4 regions of the Sinorhizobium sp. FG01 genome follow, and region 1 is predicted to be linked to each of the others. Evidence: predicted binding sites of a transcription regulator. Region 1 holds the regulator's gene; each other region holds the start of a gene.

Region 1 (4,064 bases):
CCTACGGGCCGCGCATCCACGGCCTGGCCCGCACGAAGGCCGATTTCGATGAGATCGTCGAAACGAGCCTGCAGAAGGCGGGCCTGTGGAATGAGGTGAAGGACCGCCTGCAGGAGCCGGGGACGGGTCTTTCCGGCGGCCAGCAACAGCGCCTCTGCATCGCCCGCGCCGTTGCCGTCAGCCCGGAAGTGATTCTCATGGACGAGCCCTGCTCGGCCCTCGACCCGATCGCCACGGCCAAGGTCGAAGAGCTCATTCACGAGCTGCGCGCCAATTTCACCATCGTCATCGTGACCCACTCGATGCAGCAGGCGGCCCGCGTCTCGCAGCGCACCGCCATGTTCCACCTCGGCAATCTTGTCGAGGAGAACGACACCGACAAGATGTTCACCAATCCGGACGACCAGCGCACCCAGGATTACATCATGGGCCGCTTCGGCTGATCGCCCGAAAACCCACCGCGAAGAGTGCGCCCTCGAGGAACCGTAGATGTCTCACCCCCACATAACGACAGCCTTCGACGAAGAGCTTAAATATCTGACGCGCCGGATCTCGGAGATGGGCGGCCAGGCCGAGCAGATGGTGGCGGATTCAGTCCGGGCTCTGGTGAATTCCGATCTGGCGCTCGCCCAGAAGGTCATTTCCGACGATGCAATCTTGGACGACGCCGAGCGCCAGATCGGCGAAAAGGCGATCGTCACCATCGCCAAGCGACAGCCGATGGCCGCGGATCTCCGCGAGATCATGGGGTCGATCCGGATCGCCGCCGATCTCGAGCGCGTCGGCGACCTCGGCAAGAACACTGCCAAGCGCGTCATCGCGGTTGCCGGCTCCGGCATTCCGCGCAAGCTGGCGCGCGGTCTCGAGCACCTCGCCGAACTCGCCCTGATCCAGCTCAAGGAGGTCCTCGACGTTTACGCCTCGCGTTCGCCGGAGAAGGCAAACAGCATCCGCGAACGCGACGAGGAGATCGACGCGATTTACACCTCGTTGTTCCGCGAGCTGTTGACCTACATGATGGAGGATCCGCGCAACATCACCCCCTGCACGCATCTCCTTTTCTGCGCCAAGAACATCGAGCGTATCGGCGACCACGCCACCAATATCGCCGAAACCATCTACTACATGGCGACGGGCGCCCAGCCGCAGGGCGAGCGGCCGAAGGACGACATGACGTCAACGCTCGGATCCGTCACCGACTGAGGGGACACCCGCCAATCATGAATCTAGGCAAGGAGTCGTAACTGAATGTTGCCGAAGATAGCCGTTGTCGAGGACGAGGAAGCGCTCAGCGTGCTGCTGCGCTACAATCTCGAGGCTGAGGGCTTCGAGGTCGATACGATCTTTCGCGGCGACGAAGCGGAGATCCGCCTGCAGGAGCGCTTGCCCGACCTTCTCATCCTCGACTGGATGCTGCCCGGCGTCTCCGGCATCGAGCTTTGCCGCCGTCTCCGACAGCGCCCGGAGACCGAGCGGCTGCCGATCATCATGCTGACGGCGCGCGGCGAGGAAAGCGAGCGGGTGCGAGGCCTTGCGACCGGTGCCGACGACTACGTCGTCAAGCCGTTCTCGACGCCGGAGCTGATGGCGCGGGTCAAAGCGATGCTCCGGCGGGCGAAGCCTGAAGTGCTGTCGACGGTGCTTCGCTGCGGCGACATAGAGCTCGACCGCGAAACCCATCGCGTGCATCGTCGCACCCGCGAAGTGAGGCTCGGCCCGACGGAGTTCCGGCTCCTGGAGTTCCTGATGGCCTCGCCAGGCCGCGTCTTCTCCCGCTCGCAGCTGCTCGACGGCGTCTGGGGGCACGACATCTATGTCGACGAGCGAACGGTCGACGTCCATGTCGGCCGGCTGCGCAAGGCTCTGAATTTCTCCAATATGCCCGATGTGATCAGGACGGTGCGCGGCGCCGGCTATTCGTTGGAAAGCTGACGCTTGCGCTGCTTTTCCGGCGTTCCAAAGTGATAAGGGGCCCGACGGGCCCCTTCATGCGTTCTTTGTTATTGCTCCGACCGATCAGCGCGCGCGGCGCCGCTCGGCCGAGGGCTGGTAGGCGAGGCGAGCGTGGTAGCTGCAATAGGGGGAGGATTCCGGCGAGTCGTTGCCGCAGAAGTGGAATTCTTCCTTGAGCGGGTCGCCGATCGGCCATTTGCAGGTCCGCTCGGTCAGCTGGGTGAGTTCCAGCCGGCGCGACATCGGCACGACAATGTTGGTGTCGAGTGCGAGATCCTGCTCCGCCACCAGATCGACGGCGACCTCTTCCTTGAGCACGGCCGTGCCGGCAGCGCGGGTAACCGTCCGGGTCACGGCGCGTGCCGCGTAGTTCGGGGCGCGGGGCGCCGAGGTCGTCCGCTTGGGACGAGCCGCCGCTGTCGCTCCGCCGGCCTTGGCGCGGCCTGGCAGGCTCAACCGATGAACCTTGCCGATCACCGCGTTACGGCTGACGCCTCCCAGCTGCGCCGCGATCTGGCTCGCGCTTAGGCCCTCGGACCATAGCTTCTTCAGCTTCTCAACCCGCTCGTCCGTCCAGTTCATCTCTGCACTCCCCGTTCTCGGCGTTGGGATGGCAGAATCCATCACCGTTCTCCGGAAAAGCCCCGGAGTTACAACGCGATAACTATTTTGGTGACTAGGTCCGCCGCATGCGTCTAGTAATTGAATATTAACCTACCGGCCGGGTGACTCCGTGGCAAGAGTCGCCGGAATCGCGCCGAATCGATTTCGCAGTTTTCCCCAACTTGCTGTCGGATAGTTGCATTTTTGCAAGCCCCGCATCGGGATTTTTTCGCGGTGCGGAATCCGGGCCGGCGCGACTGTTGCAAGCCTTGGTTTTGTTGACATTGCGCCGCGATATGGGAATAGTGCCTGCGCCGCCGAAAGGCGGCATTTTTGATTTTTGTCGGGCCGATACGTCCGACAGCGATGCCGATGACGAAGGAGATGCTGATCATGGCCGCAACAACGCCGCTCTACGACACCTATCTGCGTGCGCCGTTGCGTTTCGAGCGAGGCGAGGGCGTCTGGCTGATTGCCGAAGACGGCACCCGCTATCTCGACTTTGCAGCCGGCGTCGCGGTTAATTCGCTCGGCCATGCCCATCCTCATCTCGTCGAAGCGCTGAAAGCGCAGGCGGAGAAGCTCTGGCATGTGTCCAATCTCTACGATGTTCCCGGCCAGGAGAGCCTGGCGCAGCGGCTGACGGCGGTCACCTTCGCCGATCGAGTGTTCTTCACCAATTCCGGTGCGGAAGCGCTCGAATGTGCGATCAAGACGGCGCGCCGCTACCATTTCGCCAAGGGCCATCCGGAGCGGTTCCACATCATCACCTTCGAAGGCGCCTTCCACGGCCGCACCATCGCGACGATTGCCGCCGGCGGCCAGCAGAAATACATCGAAGGGTTCGGGCCGAAGGCTCCGGGCTTCTATCAGGTGCCGTTCGGCGACATCGCCGCCGTCAAGACCGCGATCAACGACGAGACCGCTGCAATCCTGGTCGAGCCGATCCAGGGCGAGGGCGGCATTCGCCTCGCTTCGAAAGAATTCATGCAGGAACTGCGCGCGCTCTGCGACGAGTTCGGGCTGCTGTTGATCCTCGACGAGGTCCAGTGCGGCGTCGGCCGCACCGGCAAGCTCTTCGCGCATGAATGGTCGGGCATCAAGCCGGACATCATGGCCGTCGCCAAGGGCATCGGCGGCGGCTTCCCTCTCGGCGGCTGCCTGGCAACGGAAGCGGCGGCGGCCGGCATGGTGGCCGGCACCCACGGCTCCACCTACGGCGGCAATCCGCTGGCGATGGCGGTCGGCAATGCGGTGCTCGATGTCGTCCTGGCCGATGGTTTCCTGGAGAATGTCCGCGACGTGGGATTGGTGTTCCGCCAGGGGCTTGCCTCGCTCAAGGATCGCTTCCCCGACGTGATCGAGGAGATCCGCGGCGACGGCCTGATGCTCGGCATCAAGGCAAAGGTGCCTTCCGCCGACTTCCTGAAGGCGATCCGCGCCGAGAAGCTGCTTGCCGTGCCGGCCGGTGAGAACGTGCTGCGGCTGTTGCCGCCGTTGATCACCAC
Region 2 (4,064 bases), on a different contig from region 1:
CGGCAACTGTCACCCAGGGCAGGACCGGCCAGGTGCGGAGACGCGTCGCAAAGGTGTAGCCGGCGCCGAGGAACGCGATTGCAAGCGTCGTCACCAGCCCGTCCGTCCACGCATGCAGGCCGATGACGAAGAGTCCGAGGGAACCCAAGGCGAGCAGCCCGATTGCGAGATCGAGTTCGCGTCCCTCGGCGTTGCGGCGGGAGAGCCATTCGACGAGGCCGAGGAGGAACAGGCCGCCCGCAAAGGCGGAAAGCCCATGCGGCAGGTCGAATGCGAAATTGCCGGTCATAAGGAACGACATTCCGATGAGAGTGCCGGGCACGACGGCAGCGATGCCGGCCCAAAGAATGGCAAATTGCCGATGCTCCGCGAGGCGCGAAAGCACCGCCGAGGCGAGCAGCAGGAAGAGCGCCGCGAGCACCATCGCCGTCAGCATGGCAGCCCGCCCCGGAACGACGATCTCCGGCGACGCCAATGTCGGGTCGAGATAGGCAAGGACGCCGCTGAGTGCGGTCAGCGTCCACGTCCCGACGACGGCAGCAAGAGACGCGAGCAACGCCGGATAGGCCGCAGTGGCCCGCAGGGCGCCGATGCCGGCGAGACCCGCGGTGACGACGACGAATTCGGCGATCGGGAATCGCGCCGCCTCGACCGCCGGGCTGATAAAGAGAAGCGCAAGGAGTGCCGCCACGATTGCCGCCGACAGCGAGATCGCCGCATGGGGCGGCGTGAAGAGCGTCTCCCAAGGGCCCCGAGCCGCGGCTGGCGATGCGATTGTTTCCGCCGTTGCACCGCTCGCGCGCTCGACGCCGCCGGGCCAGATCAAACCGACGCCGACGACCATCACCAAGAGCGCGGCGGCGACCGGCGGGGCCTCGAAAGGCGCGGCCAACGCGATATAGGCCAGTCCCCAAAGGCCGAGGCCGGCATTTGCGAGCGTCGGCACGATCGTCCAGCGGCGCAGGCGCGAGGCGGCAAGCGTCGCGAGCCAGGCGACCGAGAGAAACGCGAACAGCACCCACGGCCGCGGCTCGCCGCTGGAGACGAAGAGAGGGGTCAGCAACGACGCAAGCAGACCAAGACCGGCAAGCGCCTGGCCATGCAGCAGCGACAGGCCGACGGTCGCCAGCGAAATCAGCGCCAGCAGCGCGAACGCCGGCGCCGTCCCGATGTAGCCGTAGATGCCATGCGCCGCATAGACGACGCCGAACAGCGTAACGGCGCCGGCTGCGGTCAGCACGCCGGGAATCATCGCATTGCGGAACCGGTCGGAAATCGTCGGCACCGCCCGGCGCCGGATCACTTCACCGGCGGCCCCGAGCACAAGGCCGAAGACCGCAGCGAGCGTGAGCCGGACCGCCGGGCTCAAAAGCCCGGCCTCGATCGAGTACTGCACCAGGAAAAAGCCGCCGAGCGCCAGCGCAAGTCCGCCGACCCAGACAGGCCAGCGTCCGCCGATACGGCTCTCGAGGCTCTCCGCAGACCGCGCGGCTGCGGGTTCGGCAGTCGCTACAACGGGAGACTCGCTGCCCGTCTCGGCGCCCGCCGGGGCACTGCCGAAAATCTGCGCCCCCTCGCGCGCCTGCGACCACGGCCCCTGCACCGCCTCTTCGCCGACCTCTGGCACAGTCGCTGCCTCGGCCTCTGTTGGCGCAGATGCCGCAGGATCGGGCACGACCTCTTCAGGGGCCTGCGTCGCGAGCCGGGCGATCTCAGTCTTCAGACTTTCGATTTCGGCGTCCAGCCGGTCCGCAGTCCTGCGGCCGCCGAGGAAAGCGGCAAGCGCCAAGACAAAGGCAACAAGGGCGATAAACTCAAGCATGGGCCCCCCCCGGCACCACGACGACTCGTGAACGATTCGCACAAGTTAGCCCGGAATGCCAGCGGAGACATGCCGCTTGAACTTTCTCCTTCTTGCAACCGCAGGATTGTGCCGCAGGTCCAACTGTCTCCAGCGGCAGAAGAGCCGCAAACTCTTCATGGTTCTTCACGGTATTGTCGCAGAACTGTCACGAGCTAGCTGGTAGAGCGAGGATGGACGCCGACCACAGGCGGCGCTTCAATCGTTCAAATGGGGAGAATGACCATGGACAAGCATCTCGGCTCGACGGAAGAAACCGAATTCAAGACGCTGACGGAACAGAGGGAGGAGCTGGAAGATATCGGCCAGAACTGTTCCACTAACCCGACCATGGGCGACATCATCAACCGTCGCTTCTCGCGTCGGTCGTTCCTTGGCGGATCCCTTGCGGTTGCCGCCATTTCGACGACGGTCAGCCCGCTTGCGCTGCTTTCGGCCGATGAAGCTCGCGCCGAGAGCGCGTCCCGCTTCGACTTCAAGGAGATCGAGGCCGGCGTCGACGAGAAGCATCACGTCGCTGAAGGCTACGACGCCGACATCCTGTTGCGTTGGGGCGACAAGATCTTCGCTGACAGCCCCGAATTCGATCCGCTCAAGCAGACCGCCGAAGCGCAGGGCCGTCAGTTCGGCTACAACAACGACTATGTTGGCTTCATCCCCCTGGACGGGAGCCCAGACCATGGCCTGCTGGTCGTCAACCATGAATACACCAACGCCGAGATCATGTTCCCGAACTTCGCCCGCGTCGAAAAGGTGACGGAGGACGGCAAGGAGGAGGACAAGGTCGTTCTCGGCGAATACACCAAGGAACTGGTCGACATCGAAATGGCCGCCCATGGCGGCACGGTCGTCGAGATCCGCAAGGTTGACGGCAAGTGGCAGCCGGTTCTCGACGGCAAGTACAACCGCCGCATCACGGCAAATACCGAAATGCAGCTCTCCGGTCCGGTGGCCGGCCATGACCGCGTCAAGACCGTAGCCGACCCGACCGGCAGGAAAGTCTTCGGCACCATCAACAATTGCGCCGGCGGCGTCACCGCCTGGGGCACCTACATGATGGCCGAGGAAAACTTCAACGGCTATTTCGGCGGCGAGCTCGCCGAGGATCATCCGGAATTCAAGCAGCTGAAGCGTCTCGGCGCGCCCGGCAGCCAATATGAGTGGTCGAAGTTCTACGAGCGCTTCGACGTATCGAAGGATCCGAACGAGGCCAACCGCTTCGGCTGGGTCGTCGAGGTCGATCCGCTCGACCCGACCTCGGTGCCGAAGAAGCGCACCGCCGTCGGCCGTTTCAAGCATGAGGGCTGCGAATCGATCGTCAACAAGGATGGCCGCGTCGTTCTCTATAGCGGCGACGACGAGCGTTACGACTATGTCTACAAGTTCGTGACGAAGGGCACCTACAATCCGAACGACCGCGCCGCCAACATGGACCTCTTCGACGAAGGCACGCTCTACGTAGCGAAATTCGACGAGGACGGCACGGTCACCTGGATGCCGATCATCCATGGCGAGGGCCCGCTGACGACCGAGAACGGCTTTGCCTCGCAGGCCGACGTCCTGATCAACACCCGGCTTGCCGCCGATGCGCTCGGCGCCACCAAGATGGACCGGCCGGAAGACATCCAGCCCAACGCGAAGACCGGCAAGGTCTATGCCATGCTGACTAACAACACCAAGCGCAAGGAGGAAGAGGCGGACGCTGCCAATCCGCGCGCCAAGAACGCCTTCGGCCACATTGTCGAGATCTCCGAAACGGATGGCGATTTCGCTTCGACGAAATCCAAATGGGACATCCTGCTGAAATGCGGCGACCCGAGCGTTGCGGAAGTCGGTGCTTCCTTCTCGACGGCGACGACGAAGAACGGCTGGTTCGGCATGCCGGACAATTGCGCGATCGACTCGGACGGCCGCCTGTGGGTATCGACCGACGGCAATAACGAGAAAGAGACGGGCCGCACCGATGGCGTCTGGGCGATCGAAACCGAAGGCGAAGGACGCGGCACATCGAAGCTGTTCTTCCGGGTTCCGGTCGGCGCGGAAATGTGCGGCCCAAGCTTCAACCCGACGAGCGACACCTTCTTCCTCGCCGTTCAGCACCCGGGCGATGCCGGCCTTGCCACTTACGAGAAGCCGGCAACGCGCTGGCCCGACTTCCGCGACGACATGCCGGTGCGCCCGGCAGTGGTCGCCGTGACCAAGC
Region 3 (4,064 bases), on a different contig from region 1:
ACAGAACTCGACCTTCATGGATCACTATCTCGAGGTCGAGTACGACCTCTCGAACGTGATGTTCATCACCACGGCGAACACGCTGAACATTCCGGCGCCGCTGATGGACCGCATGGAAGTGATCCGCATCGCCGGCTACACGGAAGAGGAAAAGCTGGAAATCGCCAAGCGGCACCTGCTGCCGAAGGCGATTCGCGATCATGCGCTGCAGCCGAACGAGTTCTCCGTGACCGACGGCGCGCTTATGGCGGTGATCCAGACCTACACGCGCGAGGCGGGCGTTCGCAACTTCGAGCGTGAGCTGATGAAGCTTGCGCGCAAGGCCGTGACCGAGATCCTAAAGGGCAAGACCAAGAAGGTCGAAGTGACGGCCGAGAACGTCCCCGACTATCTCGGCGTGCCGCGCTTCCGCCATGGCGAAGCCGAACGCGACGACCAGGTGGGCGTTGTCACGGGTCTTGCCTGGACCGAGGTGGGCGGTGAATTGCTGACGATCGAAGGCGTGATGATGCCGGGCAAGGGCCGCATGACGGTCACCGGCAACCTGCGCGACGTCATGAAGGAATCGATTTCCGCGGCGGCCTCCTATGTCCGATCGCGTGCGATCGATTTCGGCATTGAGCCGCCGCTCTTCGACAAGCGCGACATCCACGTGCACGTGCCGGAAGGTGCAACGCCGAAGGATGGCCCGTCGGCGGGCGTCGCCATGGCGACGGCAATTGTTTCGGTGATGACCGGCATTCCGATCTCCAAGGATGTGGCGATGACCGGCGAGATCACCCTGCGCGGCCGTGTCCTGCCGATCGGCGGCTTGAAGGAGAAGCTGTTGGCGGCTCTGCGTGGCGGCATCAAGAAGGTGCTGATCCCTGAAGAGAACGCCAAGGATCTTGCGGAGATCCCGGACAATGTGAAGAACAGCCTCGAAATCATCCCGGTTTCGCGGATGGGCGAGGTGCTCGAGCACGCATTGACGCGGCGTCCCGAGCCGATTGAATGGGACCCGGCAAGCCATGCCGGCACCATTTCGCCGGTCGATTCGCAGGACGAGGCGGGCACCTCGATCGCCCACTGAGGACGCGCAAATAGGGGAGGGACTGTGTCCCCGTTGCGCCCTTTGCCAAAAAAACGGAAAAGACCGGCCATTTGCCGGTCTTTTCTGTTGTAAAAGCACCCTCTAAGCCTTGCATTTCAAGGGATTCGGCGCAATTGGGAATGGCAAGACGTGGCTGTGCGCAAGCGGCCGCGGCTTAAGAAGACAGTCGTTTCGAACCAATATGAAAGGGGTGGAAACATGAACAAAAATGAGCTCGTGTCTGCCGTTGCCGAGAAGGCCGGTCTTTCCAAGGCCGATGCGTCTTCCGCTGTTGATGCAGTGTTTGAGACCATTCAGGGTGAACTGAAGAACGGCGGCGACATTCGTCTCGTCGGCTTCGGCAACTTCTCCGTGACCCGCCGCGAAGCGAGCAAGGGCCGCAACCCGTCGACGGGTGCGGAAGTTGACATCCCGGCACGCAACGTGCCGAAGTTCACGGCCGGTAAGGGCCTGAAGGACGCCGTCAACTAATCGGACGTGTCGAGGTCCGAAAGGGCCTCGAGATGCCGCGCGGTCCGGGTCGGCGGCGACGCCAAAGAGGCCGCAAGCAAGTTCATGTTCCATCTGCCGCCTTCCTTCCAGGATCGCCGGCAGGTTGATTGGGGCCCGGTCGATCCGGGCCTCTTTTCATTTAACCTCCGCTGTCATCGGGCTGTTACAGGACGGTTGCACAAGCCTCCCATCCGGAGGTGGACGAATTGCGACTCCGGACGCGAACGCGGTGTCGGAAGGCCTGATCTCCGGGCGCGCGCCGCGACAGGAGGGATAAATGAGGGCTTTTTCCATCACAGCCGCCTTGGCGGCGGCACTCGCCGCATCGACGGCGCCGGCCGCTCAGGCCGAACAGGTCTTTAACCGCATTGCATCCTTTGCGGTCGCCGGCAACTTGCCCGAAGGCGCCGACCAAAAGGCACCGACCTCAGCGGAAATCATTGCCGCCAGCGAGGACGGCAACACGCTCATCTATACGGACAGCCCCGGCAAGCGTATCGGCTTCATCGATATCACCGACGCCCGCGCGCCGAAGGCCGGCGGCATCGTTTCCTTCGAGGGCGAGCCGACGTCGGTCGCTGTCGCCGGCCCGAAGGCGCTGGTCGCCGTCAACACCCGTGAAAGTTTCACCAAGACCTCCGGCCTGCTTGCCGTCGTCGATGTCGCGACGAAAAAGATCGACGCCACCTGCGATCTCGGTGGCCAGCCGGATTCCGTCACCGTCAACAAGGACCGGACGCTGGCGGCGATCGCCATCGAGAACGAGCGCGACGAGGACGTCAACGACGGTGAGATCCCGCAGCTGCCGGCCGGCGATCTCGTGATCCTGTCGCTGAAGGACGGCGTTGCCGATTGCGCGACGATCAAGCATGTGACGCTCACCGGCCTTGCCGAAGTCGCCGGCGACGATCCGGAGCCGGAATTCGTCGCGTTCAACGGCAAGGCCGAGATTGCGCTGACGCTGCAGGAAAACAATCACATCGTGATCATCGACGGCAAATCAGCGGCCGTGAGGGCGCATTTTTCCGCCGGTACGGCGGACCTCAAGAATGTTGACGCGAAGCGTGACGGCGCCATTTCGTTTGCGAGCGATCTGACCGGCGTCAAGCGCGAGCCGGATGCCGTGAAGTGGCTCGACGACAACCGTCTGGTCGTCGCCAATGAGGGCGACTACGAAGGCGGCTCGCGCGGCTTCACGATCTTCGACGTCACCGGCAAGGTGCTGTTCGAGTCCGGTGCAAGCCTGGAGCACGCCATCGCTGCCGTCGGCCATTACCCGGAAAAGCGCTCTTCGGCGAAGGGCATCGAGCCGGAAGGCATGGAAACGGCGCAGTACGGCGACGACAAGCTGTTCTTCGTGCTTTCCGAGCGCGCCTCGATCGTCGGCGTCTACAAGGACACCGGTGCCGAGCCGCAACTGCTGCAGCTGCTGCCGTCCGGGGTTTCGCCCGAGGGCGCGGTCGCCATTCCCGGCCGCAATCTGTTCGCCACCGCCAACGAGGTCGATCTCGTCGAGGACGGCGGCGCGCGGGCGCATGTGATGATTTACGCGCGCGGCGAGGGGGAGGCCATCTACCCGCAGATTCGCTCCGCCGAGAAGGACGGTCTGCCGATCGGGTTCGGCGCCCTTTCCGGCCTGGCGGCCGTCGGCGACAAGCCGGGCTTCCTGCGGGCGGTGAACGACTCCGTTCTTTCGTCGCAGCCGACGATTTTTGCGATCGACGCGACGCAGAAGCCGGCGGTGATCACCGAGGCACTGCCGATCACCCGCGATGGCGCAGCCGCGCAAAAGCTCGATATCGAAGGCATTGCCAATGATGGCGAAGGCGGCTTCTGGCTGGCGTCGGAAGGCGACTCGGACAAGCTTTACAGCCACGCACTCCTTCACGTGAACAAGAAGGGCGAAATCAAACAGGAGATCGCTCTTCCGGCGGAGCTGCGCGCCAACGAAATCCGCTCCGGCTTCGAAGGAATCACCGCGGTCGGCGAAGGCGACGGCCTCACGCTCTGGATGGCGGTCCAGCGCGAGTGGAAGGACGACGAGAAGGGCTTCGTCAAGCTCGTCGCCTACAATCCGGCGACGAAAGAGTGGGGCGCAGTGCGCTATCCGCTCGACAAGTCCGAAGCCGGCTGGGTCGGTCTTTCGGAGATCTCCGTCCACGGCGACTATGCCTATCTGATCGAGCGCGACAATCTGATCGGCGAAGCCGCGAAGCTCAAGAAGCTCTATCGTGTGGCGCTCACCGAGCTGAAGCCCGCTGCGCTCGGCGGCGAACTGCCGGCCGTCAAAAAGGAAGAGGTGCGCGACCTCATTCCTGACCTGAAGTTGCTGAACGGCTATGTAGTCGACAAGGTGGAGGGCTTCACGGTCGACGCCGCTGGAAACGGCTATGTCGTTACCGACAATGACGGCGTCGACGACTCGTCCGGCGAGACCCTGTTCTTCTCCATCGGCGCAATCAACGCGATGTAAGCGTCG
Region 4 (4,064 bases), on a different contig from region 1:
GAAATCCAGAATCTGAGCTTGAAGGTAAGCGACGAGCCGCCGAAACCGGTCATCCAGCAGACCGGCTCGGCATAGACGCTGGCGACCCGCGGAACGCTCTTGGCGGTTTCGATCGCAAGCCGGGCGACCTCGTGCGGATCGCTCTTCGGCGACGTTTCGAAGGTCACGTCGATGCGGACATAGTCGCTGGAAAACGACCAGTTCACCACCTGCTTGGAGATGAAGTCCTCGTTCGGGATCAGGTACTCCTTGCCGTCGCGGGTGATGACGGAGACGAAGCGGGAGCGCAGGTCGCGGATCGAGCCGAAGGTTTCCCCAAGCGTGATTGTGTCGCCCGGCTTGATCGACTTGTCGAGCAGGATGATGATCCCGGAGATGAAGTTCGACACCACCTTCTGCAGGCCGAAGCCGATGCCGACGCCGACGGCGCCCGAAAAGACGGTGAGCGCCGTCAGATCAATGCCGGTCGCCGACAGCGCGATCGTGCCGGCAAGGACGATGAGCCCGATCTTGATCAGCTTGCTGATCAGCACCTTCAGCGACGGCGTCAGGTCGGCGGATTTCTGGATCCAATTCGACGACATGTTGCCGGTGAGAACGGCGAGCCAGATCATTGCGGCGGAGAGCACGATCGCCTTCAGTACGAGCAGCAGCGAAAGGCGAACGGCACCGAGATTGACGGCGGCATTGTCGAGCGCCGTCAGCACCGGGCGATCCAGCCCGAGCGCGTAAAGCGCGAAGTAGAGCCAGCCGAGGACGGCGACGACGCGCGCCAGCGTCTGGTTGCGGATGATGCGGGTCAAGACGGCGATGATGAACCAGGCGGCGACCAGCGTCAGCACCGTCCCCACCAGCCAGCGGTAGGACGGCCAGCCGTAGCGCGACAGCACGACGTCGGCGATCCACAGCCAGACGATCAGGAACAGCCATTTGAGCCGCCGCATGAAGGCGATGATGACGCGCAGCAGGTCCGGATTTCCCCTGATCATCCGGGCGCGGGCTTCGAGCGCCGGCTCCAGGCGCTTGGCGAGCAGGCCGCAAGCGACATAGCCGACGACGATCACGGCGCACTGATAAAGTGTCCATTCGTTGAGCACGAACCGCTGGAGCCACGCTGCGGTGGCATTGATGGTCTCGACGAAATCCATCGGCATTTTCTTCGCGATCTTGCCGCGGTGCCATTCGGGCAGGGAACAGGCAGCGGACGTCGGGCGCGCTCAAAAAGGCGCACCGCGCAGCCGTATAACCAATCGGGCAGGGGATTTGTTCAATCGGGCGACCGATGCGGCAGCGGTCCTTGGACGTCTATGGAAAGAGGGAGTGCCGCGCCCTGTGATAAGCACAGGAATGAGGATCGCAGGGGAGGCCTGGCCGGACCGCAGCGGATGTGCACAGGCTGGGCCGCGCCAGCCCCTCTGGCCTGCCGGCCATCTCCCCCAAAGGAGGGAGATTGGGTGTGGTGGCGCGCTCAGCATCTCGACCCGAGCGTTCCACGCGCAGAAGCGTTTTGGTTTGGAACGGGCGGCTAGCCGCGCGCCGATCTTCCCCTTGTGTGGAGGCCGGCAGGCCAGAGGGGGGTGCTGCAGTCCTCCAGAAGAATCGTCCGCTGTCATCCGCCTGTCATCTTGCGGTGATGTTTATCCGGAATTCAACTTCGTCGGAATCGCGGTTCGTTGCCCGGGTAAATGATGCTCATCTTGTTCGTCGCCGGTTTTTTCCTGGCCATCAATCTGTTGAGCCTGATGATAGCGGGCTGGCGGATCTGGCCGCGTCTCGGCCCGCAGCCGCGGACGACCTATCGACCGCCGGTCTCCCTCGTCATCCCGCTCTGCGGAATCGAAGAATTTTCCCGGGAAACGCTTGAAAGCGCGTTTCGCCTGGATTGGCCGGAATACGAAGTCATCTTCTGCGTCGCCGATGCCAAGGATCCGTTGATTCCGCTGATCGAGGCCGCGCGCCGGCGCCACCCGGGCATTCCCGCGGCGATCCTCATCGGCGACGACCGGATCAGCGCCAATCCGAAGCTCAACAACTGCGTAAAGGGCTGGAATGCGGCCGCGCATGAATGGGTGGTGCTCGCCGACTCGAACGTGCTGATGCCGGCCGATTACCTTATTCGGCTGATGGCAGCGTGGGGACGCGAGTCCGGGCTCGTCTGCTCGACGCCGCTCGGGTCGCGCCCGAATGGATTCTGGGCGGAGGTCGAATGCGCCTTCCTCAACGCCCATCAGGCCCGCTGGCAATATGCCGGCGAAGCCCTCGGCTTCGGCTTTGCGCAGGGCAAAAGCATGCTCTGGCGCAAGAGCATGCTGGATGCCAACGGCGGCATCCAGGCTCTGGCGGCGGAGATCGCCGAGGATGCGGCCGCGACGAAACTGGTGAGAAGCCTCGGCCTGAAGGTGCACCTCGTTTCCGCGCCGTTCGACCAGCCGCTCGGCACGCGGACGTTCCGGGAGGTCTGGGCGCGGCAGTGTCGCTGGGCGCGGCTGCGGCGCGTCACCTTTCCCCAGTTCTTCGGCCCGGAGATTCTGGCCGGCGTCGTGCCGCCGCTCCTGCTGTCGACGTTCGTCGCCATCGCTGCGGGTCACAGCGTGCTCGCCGTCGCGGCTCTTGTCGCAATTGCCGCCTACCTGCCGGAAATTTTGCTCGTCCATTGGAAGAAATGGCATCTCTCCCGCTGGTCGCTCGTCGCCATTTTCACCCGCGACCTGCTGCTGCCGATCATCTGGGTCCGGAGCTGGCTCGCGGGCAGCGCCGACTGGCGCGGCAATAGGATGTCGATCGGCTCGCAGGAGTCGCGGCTGGAAACGAGCGGGCTGCCGCCAATGGTGAGTACGTCGTAACGAGCGGGAGTTGATCAGAAATACCCGGGAAATGTGTTCAGTCGGGGCGCCGACAACGAGCAATTTTCTGCGGTTTCTGTGGCGCAGCGACGCTGAACGGCTGCCCCGGGGAGTTTTGACGGAAGCAGCGTCCGCTTGTGTCCAGATACTGCCACCGGGGCAGGCGCATGTCGAAAGATCGGGGCTTCTGACAATGGGGAAACAAAAGCCTGAACCGTCATGTCCGCTTCCGCCCCGCCACCACCCTCAAACCTTCGGCAACCCCTCAGGCCTCAAATACTTCTTCAGCGCCGCAATCCTGAAGATCGCATTTGCCGCACCGTAGCCGCGATAACCCCTCCGTTCGATGATTTCGAAGAAGAAGCCTTCGCCATAGGTGGGGCTGTAGAGCTGGAAGAACTCGCCGTGGTCGTCGCGGTCGTAGAGGATGTTTTCGGCCTTCAGCCGCTCGACCAACTCGGCATCGAGGCCGAAGCGGGCCTCGACGTCGTCATAGTAGTTGGGCGAGATCGGCAGGGACTTGAAGCCGTTGGCGCGCAGGGCCTGAGCAGTCGCGAAGATGTCGTCGGTGGCGAAGGCGAGGTGCTGGACGCCGGAGCCGAAGGTTTCGGCGATGAAGCGGCCGGCGAGCGTGTTGCGGTTCTCGGCGCCGTTCAGCGTCAGGCGCAGCGTGCCGGCGTTGTTTTCGACCACTTGGCTGCGGACGATCCCGGCCGGATCGATGATGTCGACCATCGGCGTCTTCTTGGTGTCGAGCAACGAGGTGTAGAACAGTAGCCAGGTCAGCAATTCCTCGTATTTGACGGTCTGGGCGACGTGGTCGATCACGGTGAGGCCGGCCGGCGCCGCCGGGGCGCCGTCGGTCACCGGCTCGAATTCGATCTCCCAGATTTTCGCGAGCTCGGATTTGTCGTCGAGGAAATAGATCAGGCCGCCGCCGACGCCGCGGATCGCCGGCACCTTGAGCTCGCCCGGCCCGACGGCCTGCTCGAAGGGCTCGGCGCCGAGGGCGCGGGCGCGTTCGGCGGTCGCCGCGGCATCGTCGACCGAAAGGCCGAAGGCATAGGCCGAGGTGCCGTGCACCAGATAGGAGGCGTTGGCAAAACCCTCGCGCTCGGTGTTGATCACCAGGTTGACGGCGCCCTGGCGGTAGACCAGCACCTGTTTCGTCCGGTGCCGCGCCGCCTTCCGGAAGCCGAATGTGCGGATCAGCGCTTCGAG

The links. The regulator PhoB, encoded in region 1, activates phosphate uptake and scavenging genes when phosphate is short. The targets are predictions, from matches to a motif close to TGTCATNNANCTGTCAT.
Region 2: CO656_RS17385 (PhoX family phosphatase) is a predicted target of PhoB. The motif match lies at 1,997-2,013, and genes of this name have one in related genera.
Region 3: CO656_RS16510 (esterase-like activity of phytase family protein) is a predicted target of PhoB. The motif match lies at 1,736-1,752, and genes of this name have one in related genera.
Region 4: CO656_RS20720 (ceramide glucosyltransferase) is a predicted target of PhoB. The motif match lies at 1,608-1,624, and genes of this name have one in related genera.

The regions. Positions count from the first base shown of each region.
Region 1 covers NZ_NWTB01000005.1:359,534-363,597, forward strand. The annotation lists gene pstB (phosphate ABC transporter ATP-binding protein PstB) at 1-443, shown strand, start outside; gene phoU (phosphate signaling complex protein PhoU) at 490-1,203, shown strand; gene phoB (phosphate regulon transcriptional regulator PhoB) at 1,249-1,932, shown strand; gene CO656_RS09885 (GcrA family cell cycle regulator) at 2,017-2,535, opposite strand; gene CO656_RS09890 (aspartate aminotransferase family protein) at 2,950-4,064, shown strand, end outside.
Region 2 covers NZ_NWTB01000009.1:278,091-282,154, forward strand. The annotation lists gene CO656_RS17380 (DUF2339 domain-containing protein) at 1-1,822, opposite strand, end outside; gene CO656_RS17385 (PhoX family phosphatase) at 2,087-4,064, shown strand, end outside.
Region 3 covers NZ_NWTB01000009.1:95,492-99,555, reverse strand. The annotation lists gene lon (endopeptidase La) at 1-1,072, shown strand, start outside; gene hupB (DNA-binding protein HupB) at 1,292-1,564, shown strand; gene CO656_RS16510 (esterase-like activity of phytase family protein) at 1,863-4,058, shown strand.
Region 4 covers NZ_NWTB01000012.1:112,957-117,020, forward strand. The annotation lists gene CO656_RS20715 (mechanosensitive ion channel domain-containing protein) at 1-1,148, opposite strand, end outside; gene CO656_RS20720 (ceramide glucosyltransferase) at 1,686-2,843, shown strand; gene CO656_RS20725 (sugar phosphate isomerase/epimerase and 4-hydroxyphenylpyruvate domain-containing protein) at 3,090-4,064, opposite strand, start outside.